DNA from 3 places in the Desulfovibrio sp. TomC genome. Region 1 is predicted to be linked to each of the others. Evidence: predicted binding sites of a transcription regulator. Region 1 holds the regulator's gene; each other region holds the start of a gene.
What was found. Region 1 encodes sigma-54, which starts transcription at its own class of promoters, with help from an activator protein. Its sites were predicted from a motif close to CTGGCACGGNNNNTGCTT; they were not measured.
Positions count from the first base shown of each region.

Region 1 (3,185 bases):
GAATTTGTGACTGCGGCCAAACGCTGCAAGAAAGCCTAGCCTGCTCACGCGAGGCACGTCTGACGGCCGTCCGGGGGAAGCGACTTTCTCCCGGACGGCTTCGTTGTAACTGGGGCCCGTCTGGCCTGCCGGGCTCGTTGGCTATGCGCGGTGTCCTGGGGCCAGGGAAGAGACCAGGGCGGCCAAGGCCCAAGGCGTGCTCCTTGTCCCGTTGCCATGAGAGCAGGAAAAACACCTCTATCTGCTGGTCATTTCGGTGTTTTTTGGCTATGATCGCCCCGTTGGGCGGGACATGCCGGCTGCGTCTGGGCATTGGGGTCTTGTCTGTCAGGAGCGGCGTTTGGGTCGGGGAGGAAGTGTGCTCCGGCCGTTGGAGGTTTTGTATGCCTGAGGATGCGAATCTGGCCGCCAGCCGGGCCAGGGAAGTGGCGTTGCTGGTTCTTGATGTCGACGGCGTCATGACCGACGGCGGCATCTATGTCGATGCTCGTGGCGAGGTGACCAAACGGTTTCATGTCCATGACAGCCTGGGCCTCATGGCGGCCCAGGCTGTCGGACTGGCTGTTGCGGTCATAAGCGGCCTGGACAGTCCGGCCGTGGCCGCGCGCATGGCCGATCTGGGCATTGCCGAGTACCACCCGGGCCATCACCGCAAGATGGGCGTGCTGCGGGGTATTCTGGAACGCCAGGGTGTTTCGCCAGAACAGACCGCCTATCTGGGCGATGATTGGGTGGACGCCGGCCCCATGGGGCTGGTCGGGTTGCCCATGACCGTGGCCGATGCCCAACCGGAGATCCTGGAGCTGGCCCTGTGGGTCTCGCGCCGGGGTGGGGGGCACGGGGCGGTCCGCGAGGCTGTGCGGTTTATCCTGGCAGCCAAGGGGCAACTCGGGGCTGCCTATGAGTGGTTCCTCGACTAGGGCCGCTTGTGCCGATTGCCACGAGGTCGCAATTGTGGCATGGTTTTTGTTGGGCGGGCTGGCTGTGGGCCGCCGTCCAAACCGAGTAGAACCCTTGGACGCAAACGACTCACGCGCACGGCGGTAAGCATGGCCCTGGAACTGCGGCAGCAGCTCAAGCTTTCCCAACAGCTGGTGATGACCCCCCAGCTGCAACAAGCCATCAAACTCCTTCAACTTTCCCGGTTGGAGCTGCTTGAGAGCGTGCAGCAGGAGCTGTTGGAAAATCCAATGCTGGAGGAGACCGTCGAGGACGACCGGCCAACTGAACGGGTCATGGCCGAAGACAACCTCGGGCCGACCGGCAATTCCACGGACGCAGCCATGGAGAAGGAGCTGCTCAAAAACGCCGAGTGGGATGACTACCTTGGTGATTTTGCCAGCACCGGCCGCCAGTCTCAGTCCCGCGATTCCGAAATTCCCGAAGAGGGCATGGCCTATGACGCCCGGCTGGCCTCCAAGCCGTCCCTGGACGGGCATCTGGGCTGGCAGATGCATCTGTCCAATTTTACCCCCAAGGAAGTGGAAGTCGGGGAAGCCATCATCGGCAGCCTGGACTCCTCGGGCTATCTGCAGGCCACGGTGGAAGAGCTGGCCGGGATGGCCGGGGCCGAACCGGCCATGGTGGAAGCGGTGCTCCATCGCCTCCAGCGCCTTGATCCCGTGGGCGTGGCCGCCCGCACGCCCAGCGAGTGTCTGCTGATCCAGATCGAGGTCTGCGGCTACGAAGATACCATCCTCATTGAACTGGTGCGCGAGCATCTTGAGGACCTGGAAAAGAAGCGCTACAAGCCGCTTTGCAAAAAATTTCATCTGACCATGGAAAAACTCAAGGAATACCTGGAGATGATCCAGACCCTTGATCCCATGCCCGGGGCCAGCTACGGTTCCGGGGACCCGATCTACGTCAGTCCTGACGCCTTCGTGTATAAATACGGGGATGATTTCGTTATCGTGCTCAACGAGGAAGGGATGCCCCGCCTGGGGCTCAACACGACCTATCTCGACGGCACGAACCCGAATAAAGACAAGGATAAGGACTACCTGCAAGACAAGATGCGCTCGGCTATGTGGCTCATGAAAAGCCTGTATCAGCGCCAGCGAACACTGTATAAGGTGCTTGAGAGCCTGGTCAAATTTCAGCGCGGCTTTTTCGAGGACGGCGTGACCAAGCTTCGGCCGCTCATTCTCAAGGACGTGGCCGACGACATCAGCATGCACGAGTCCACGGTCAGCCGCATCACCTCCAACAAGTACGTGGCCACGCCCCATGGCATTTTTGAGCTCAAGTTCTTCTTTAACAGTTCGCTGGAGCTCGACGACGGCACCACGGTTGGTTCGGAGTCGGTCAAGGCCATGATCAAGCGCATTATTTCCGGCGAGAACGCCAAAAAGCCCATCAGCGACGAGGCTATCGCCGATATGCTCAAAGACGAGCTGCAAATCAACATCGCCCGGCGAACCGTGGCCAAATACCGAACGGCCATGGGCATCGAGTCATCGTCGAAACGCAAGGCGGTTTTCTGATGCTTCGGACCGGGTTTTCCCGGCCCCACACCACGCCATCCCGGAGGATAACATGAACATCACCTTTAATTTCAAAAATTTTGAACCATCCGATCACTTGCGGGACTATGCCCGCAAGCGTTTTGAAAAACTTGCCAAATACACCACGGCCGTGGACTCTTCGGAGTTGCAGGTCAATCTGGCTGTGGAAAAGACCCGCCAGATGGCCGACGTGATCTTCCAGGCCGACAACATGCACATCTCGGCCCACGAAGTGTCCGAGGACATGTACTCCACCATTGACCTGATTCTCGACAAAATTGAGGCCCAGGCCAAGAAATTCCGGGAAAAGCAGAAGGACCGCCGTCGCCAGACCATCGAGCAGGTCCGCATGGACGTCATCAGCATCAGTGAGGACAGCGAGGGCGGCCGCATCCCCACCATCATCGAGACGGACAAGTACGAGCCCAAGCCCATGGCCGTTGAAGAGGCCGCCATGCAGCTTGAGGCGCTCAAGTACGAGTTCCTGGTGTTTATCAATTCCGAAAGCGAACGGCCCAATGTCATCTACCGACTGCGCAACGGCGACTTCGGCCTCATCGATCCTGGAACGGGCGTCTAAATGCGGTTAGAGGACTATCTCCAGCCCGATTTCGTGATCGGGGAGCTTGCGTCGGAGTCCAAGTCCGAGGTGCTGGCGGAATTGGTGGCCCCGATCAA
Region 1 is NZ_JSEH01000001.1:294,028-297,212, reverse strand. Features, by position in the region: gene NY78_RS01425 (CTP synthase) at 1-39, shown strand, start outside; gene NY78_RS01420 (KdsC family phosphatase) at 384-920, shown strand; gene rpoN (RNA polymerase factor sigma-54) at 1,050-2,486, shown strand; gene hpf (ribosome hibernation-promoting factor, HPF/YfiA family) at 2,539-3,087, shown strand; gene NY78_RS01405 (PTS sugar transporter subunit IIA) at 3,088-3,185, shown strand, end outside.

Region 2 (3,185 bases), on a different contig from region 1:
GACCCCTCAACGGGGTTAAGGGGGGTGGCGGCGTTGCCGCGACGGTGAGCGGGAGCGAGAAAAAAACGGGTTTGCCGGGAACCACCTTTGCTCCGACGGCCGATTGCACAACCCCGGACCCCTCCACTGGGAGAAGTTTGTACAAGAGGTTTTGGGCACCGACCGACAAGACGGTCGGCTGGGGGGCAGCCTGTCGTGGCGCCGCCCGTAGCCGGTATTGCCGCGTCAGGCCCCGGACGGCGCGTCGCCCATGGCCTGAGCCGCAGCGACAGCCGCCTTGCGGGCGGCCTTGGCCAGTTTGCCGGCAATAAGGAACCCCGGGTTGATGGCCAGACACTGCTCGGCCGCCTCCACCGCCCCGGTAAATTCTTGCAACTCGTAGAGCACCCGGCCAAAGTTGAACAGCAGGTTTTCGTCGTTCTCGCTGACCGAAAGCGCCTTGCGGTAATAATCCCGGGCCAGGGGCAGCAGGCCGGCCTTGCGCATCCGGATGCCGAATTCATTGAACAGAAATTTATTGTCCGGCCCAAAGGCCAGATCAATGCCCATGATCTTGTCGAAAATCTCCCGGGCCTCGTCGAGCTTGCCCCCGGCCAGATAGGCGTTGCCCAGGCCGAAAATGGCCCGCAGGTTCTCCGCATCATATTCCAGGGCCTTTTGAAACGATTCCTCGGCCCGCTCCAGCCGCCCGGCCTCCAGGTGCTTCTCGCCGCGCGCCAGCTCCAGCTGCATGGACTCCATGCGCGGCTTGACCAGATTGTAGTACAGCAGAGGCTCGGGCTTGAACTTGCTTAAAAACTCCTCCTCGGTCACTGGCGTCACTTCGCCGCTGGGCACGCTGTTGCCGTTTAAGGCCTGAATCCGGATACCGGTCTCGGGTGTTTTTTCGGCATAGTAATACAGCACCCGCTCACCTTCCTTGGTGGTGGTCCCGATCCCCATCTTGTAGGACTCCCGAAGCGACGCGGCCACGGCAAAACGCTCTGCTTCCAGCTTGGCTGCCATACATCCTCCAGCCATCCAAATAACAACAGCTGCAGAAACGCGCTGTCGCACCACTAACAAATAGCATGATTTCGTGTCGGATGCATCACACACCGGCCCTCGCGGACCGGCAGCCTGGTCTCCAGCCCACAAGGGTCGGAAACGTCTCGGCAACGCCGCTGAAAGATGTAAAAATTCAAGGGATAAGGGCAGTAAGGAACAATTTTTTCTTGCCAGCCCTTGCGGGGTCCGATATTCTTTCCAATATTCGCTCAAACCCGTGACGATACCGCGTGTGGTGCGTGAACTTCCTCCCGGGACCTTGTGCGACGCGATGCTGACGGAGTCTTAACACCGAGTGCACACAGACTGCTTTCTCTCATCCTGCCGTCATAGCCGACGGATGCACTCCAATGTCAGGCCTATCACGGCCCTGCGGCCGATGGGATCGTCCTGGGGAGGAGCGTAGCCGGCGGGTAGCCGTCCTCCGTCCACGCTTCGCGTTCGCTGACGTCAACCGTTTTGGGAGTCCGTGTCTCATGTCCAAAAACATCTATGTTGGCAACCTGCCCTTCCGCACCACCGAGGAAAGTGTCCGTGACCTGTTTGGCCGTTATGGGGCCGTGCAATCCGTCAAACTGATTTCCGACCGCGAGACTGGCAAACCGCGCGGCTTCGGATTCGTGGAGATGGATGACGACAACGCCGCCAACGAGGCTATCCAGGCTCTGGACGGGGCCGAGTTCGAGGGTCGCAGCCTCAAGGTCAACGAGGCCAAACCCCGCGCTCCGCGTCCCCCCCGCCGCCCGGACTGGTAATCGCCCGGCAAACCATGTTTCCTCCCGGGTCCGGCCTATCCGGACCCGGGATTTTTTTTGACAGGCCCGGCTGGCCCTGTTCTTGCCTGCCTGCCGCCAGTCCCCCGGAGGCATCCATGCACGTCAAATATCTGATCATCGGAGCCGGACCGACCGGCCTAGGCGCGGCCAACCGGCTGGCCGAGCTCGGCGAAAACGACTTCCTGGTCCTGGAGCGCCAGCCCTACGTCGGCGGACTGGCCGCCAGCTTCACCGACCCGGCCGGCTTCACCTGGGACGTGGGCGGGCACGTGGTTTTTTCCCACTATCAGGCCTTTGACCGATTGCTCGAGGAACTGCTTGGCGACGAAATCCTGCGCCACCAGCGCGAATCCTGGATTCGCGTGGCCCAGACTTTTGTCCCCTACCCTTTCCAAAACAACATCCGCCGCCTGCCGCCCGATCTGGTTTGGGAATGCGTCGAAGGCCTGCTGGCCGCCGGACGCGAGGCCCAAACAGGCGTCCACTCTGCCCCACCGGCCCATTTCGGGGAATGGATTGACCGGGTGTTTGGTCCGGGCATCGCCCGGCTGTTCATGACCCCCTATAATTTCAAAGTCTGGGCCCATCCGGCCGAGACCATGTCCCACCGTTGGATCGGCGAACGGGTGTCGGTGGTGGACGCCGCCCGGGTGATCAAAAACATCATCTATGCCGCCGACGACGTGGCCTGGGGTCCCAACAACACCTTCAGCTTTCCCCTGTCCGGCGGCACCGGCGAGATTTTTCGCCGCCTGGGCGCACGGTTTGCCGACCGGCTGCGCCTGGGCGAACCGGTCCGGCGCATCGACGCAGCCGGCAAAACCGTACTGACCGGCTCGGGCGAGACCGTCGCCTACGACCATCTCCTCTCCACCGGCCCTCTGGACATGCTGGTCGCCGAGCAACTGACCGACGCCAGCGAAACCATGCGCCGGGCCGCAGCCCACCTCAAGCACAGCGGCTCCCACATCCACGGCCTGGGCTTTGCCGGAGCCAGCCCCGATCCCCGCTGCTGGATGTATTTCCCGGAAGCGGACTGTCCCTTTTACCGGGTCACCAACTTTCACATCTATTCGCCCAACAACACCCCGGACCCGGACGGCCTGACCGCGCGCAGCCGGGCGCTGATGACCGAGACGAGCTTTTCCGCCTACAAGCCGGCCGATCCGGCCACGCTGACGGCCAGGACCCTGGAAGGGCTGGTGGCCACCACCCTCATCGCCCCCGAGGATCTGGCTCGGCGCAAGGCCACCTGGGAGATGCGGGTGGACTATGCCTACCCCATTCCCTGCCTGGACCGCGACGCCGCCCTGGCCGTGCTCCAGCCGGAATTGGAGCGCCGGGGCATCCAGTCCCGGGGGC
Region 2 is NZ_JSEH01000005.1:12,841-16,025, reverse strand. Features, by position in the region: gene NY78_RS05870 (tetratricopeptide repeat protein) at 226-1,005, opposite strand; gene NY78_RS05865 (RNA recognition motif domain-containing protein) at 1,524-1,802, shown strand; gene NY78_RS05860 (protoporphyrinogen/coproporphyrinogen oxidase) at 1,919-3,185, shown strand, end outside.
Region 2: NY78_RS05860 (protoporphyrinogen/coproporphyrinogen oxidase) is a predicted target of sigma-54. The motif match lies at 1,873-1,890, and genes of this name have one in related genera.

Region 3 (3,185 bases), on a different contig from region 1:
TGACATATCAAGTTGTTAAAAAAATGGCCCGCCCTGGCACGGCTCCTGCTTATTGAAAGGCAAGAGACGCACAGGGAACCAAAACAACTTTACATACCAGGAGAACCGCCATGTTGACCGCCATCACCAATTTCATCCGCGACGAAGAAGGGGCCACGGCAGTTGAATACGGGCTTATGGCCGCTCTGATCGCCGCCGTCATCATCACCGCCGTCACCGCCGTCGGCACCAGCCTGTCCAAGCTGTTCGATGGAATCTCCACCTCCCTGACGGCCGCTGCCTCCTAAGTGCACTTGGCTTCGCGAAGCAAAAAGGCCGTCCCCGGCTACCGGGGACGGCCTTTTCCTTTGGAACGCGCCGCTTCTCCCGAGTTTCTCCCCCGTCCCCAAGAGCCGGCCATAGCCGGCAGCACCCACCCCACCCGCCCACGGCCGGGCAGCCGCAGCCGAGCCGCCCACAGCCGGGCTGGCAGGTCCGAGAAGGACCATACCAGGCCAACCGCTGCGCCTGGCCTGTCCTTTGGGCTCCATTTCTCGGGGAGCGGCTCAGGCCCGTTCCATCAATCCTGGAGCGAAAAGCCCGTCAGAATTATTATCCCTTGTATTTAAAGCATGTTAAGATGACCATCCAGATTGGCACAGCCTGTGCTTTCTCTTGGTTCAGAGACGCACGCAGGGAACCAAAGCAACTTTACATACCAGGAGAACCGCCATGTGACCGCCATCACCAATTTCATCCGCGACGAAGAAGGGGCCACGGCAGTTGAATACGGGCTTATGGCCGCTCTGATCGCCGCCGTCATCATCACCGCCGTCACCGCCGTCGGCACCAGCCTGTCCAAGCTGTTCGATGGAATCTCCACGTCCCTGACGGCCGCTGCCTCCTAAGCGCACTCGGCTTCGCGAAGCGAAAAGTCCGTCCCCGGCTACCGGGGACGGACTTTTCCTTTGGAACGCAGCCGTTTCACCCGAGTCCCCCTTCCCTTCCCAACAGCCGGCCATGGACGGCAGCCCCCAACCGTGTCCCCTCCCCGGCGGACAGCCCGGCCAAGCTGTCCGAGCCGCTGTCCCGGCGGCCTCGTCCGAGGAGGACCATACCAGGCCAACCGCTGCGCCTGGCCTGTCCTTTGGGCTCCATTTCTCGGGGAGCGGCCCAGGCCCGTTCCATCAATCCTGGAGCGAGAAGCCCGTCAAAATTATTATTCCATGTATTTAAAGCATGTTAAGACAACCATCCAGGTTGGCACAGCCTGTGCTTTCTCTTGATTCAGAGACGCACAGGGAACCAAAGCAACTTTACATACCAGGAGAACCGCCATGCTGACCGCCATCACCAATTTCATCCGCGACGAAGAAGGGGCCACGGCAGTTGAATACGGGCTTATGGCCGCTCTGATCGCCGCCGTCATCATCACCGCCGTCACCGCCGTCGGCACCAGCCTGTCCAAGCTGTTCGATGGAATCTCCACGTCCCTGACGGCCGCTGCCTCCTAAGCGCACTCGGCTTCGCGAAGCGAAAAGTCCGTCCCCGGCAGCGGGGACGGACTTTTGTTATGGAGCGTACGCCTCTTCGCGTCACCTCCCCCGGCCGGTCTAATTCCTGGAAATCGCCCCGGCATATTCCACTGTTTCTGGATTACCGCCTCAGGACGACCTGTATTCCGCCGGTTATCAAGGCGGTTACCAATTCCATTGCTTTGGCATGGCCTGTGCTATCGTCTCCCCAAAACCCTTCGGGGAGCACGTGCCCTTTCCGGTCGGGAGAAACGCCATGCCGCCAGCCATCACCAGGTTTATCCGGGACGAGACCGGGGCCACCGCAGTTGAATACGGACTCATGGTCGCTTTGATCTCCACGGCCATCCTCGTCGTCGTCACCGCCATCGGCGTCTCCATGGCCACGATCTACCAGCGCATCGCCGATACGATCAGCCCCTAACACCGGGACGTTGGCCCTTTCGCAGAGACAAACAACCGGCAACACGTCGGCATTCCGCGGCTTCCCCAAACAACGCACCCATTCCCCAAGAACTGCACCGGGCGAACGGCCGCTCCAGACAAAACGCCGTCCCCCTCAACGGGAGACGGCCTTTTCGTTTGCCGGGAAAGGCCCCTTTTGGCATTCTGGGTTCAAAGGAGCCTGACTTTGAACGCCAACACCCACCTCCGCATCAATCCCGACCTGTGCGGCCGCCCCATATCCCTGGCCCCGGGGCAGGCCGTGGCGCGGCTGACCGCCACGACGGCCATGGCCGCCGACGACCGGGGCCTGGTCCACGGCGGCTTTGTCTTCGGCCTGGCCGACTATGCCGCCATGCTGGCGGTCAATGATCCCCTCGTGGTGCTCGGCGCGGCCGACATCCGGTTCACCGCCCCGGCGATTGTCGGCGATGAGCTTGAGGCCGAGGCCACGGTGCGGGAGACCGCCGGCAAAAAGCGTCTGGTGGATGTCGTGGTGCGCCGGGAAGCCGAAACCGTGCTGACCGGCAGTTTCACCTGTTTTGTCCCGGCTGCCCACGTCCTTAGCCGCTGAGAACCCTCCAAGGAGCCCGCATGAGCTTTACCGTTCACACCCCTTCCCCCGCGACCGAAGAGCCGCAGTTCGACTGCATGTTCTGCGACAAGCCGGCCCTTGTCTCCTCCGAGGCGGCCCGGACCGAAACCAGCCGGACGGTGGAGGTCTTTTGCCGTCACTGCGGCGCCAGAAAGACCGTGGCCACGCAAAAAAACAGCGACAACACCCAATGGGAACTGGCGGACTGATCCCGGCTCCCGCCCAAGGCGACCGGCCCCGGCCCAACACCCGGCAGCTGAGGGCATACCTCCCGGACGGTTCCCGGTCTGGAAAGAAGGGGGCAAAAAAAAGCGGGGCGTCGCCCCGTCCTTGCGGCCCCGGACCCTGCGGGAATCCTGGCAGGGAGACGCGCCCGGCGTTCCAGGCCAAGGCCCCCTGTGCCGCCGCCTTCCATTCCCACGGACTGCAGGGACCGGTCTCCCAAAGGCCCGCCTCCAGCCCTCAATAACGAAGTCCGGATGCCCCGCCCGCACTCGGCGCATCCGGACCCGTGTGGGATTGGGGACGCTGTTACTGGCCGTCCAACAGCAGGGCAGGGCCGGCGATCGACGAGGCCATGGCCGGCAACGTCATGTTCACGTTGCCGAGAACGCCGCCCCCGGACGTGGCAA
Region 3 is NZ_JSEH01000008.1:89,792-92,976, forward strand. Features, by position in the region: gene NY78_RS09425 (Flp family type IVb pilin) at 111-287, shown strand; gene NY78_RS24650 (Flp family type IVb pilin) at 714-887, shown strand; gene NY78_RS09435 (Flp family type IVb pilin) at 1,317-1,493, shown strand; gene NY78_RS23665 (Flp family type IVb pilin) at 1,771-1,938, shown strand; gene NY78_RS09440 (PaaI family thioesterase) at 2,146-2,532, shown strand; gene NY78_RS09445 (hypothetical protein) at 2,553-2,762, shown strand; gene NY78_RS23670 (carboxypeptidase-like regulatory domain-containing protein) at 3,085-3,185, opposite strand, start outside.
Region 3: NY78_RS09435 (Flp family type IVb pilin) is a predicted target of sigma-54. The motif match lies at 1,240-1,257, and genes of this name have one in related genera.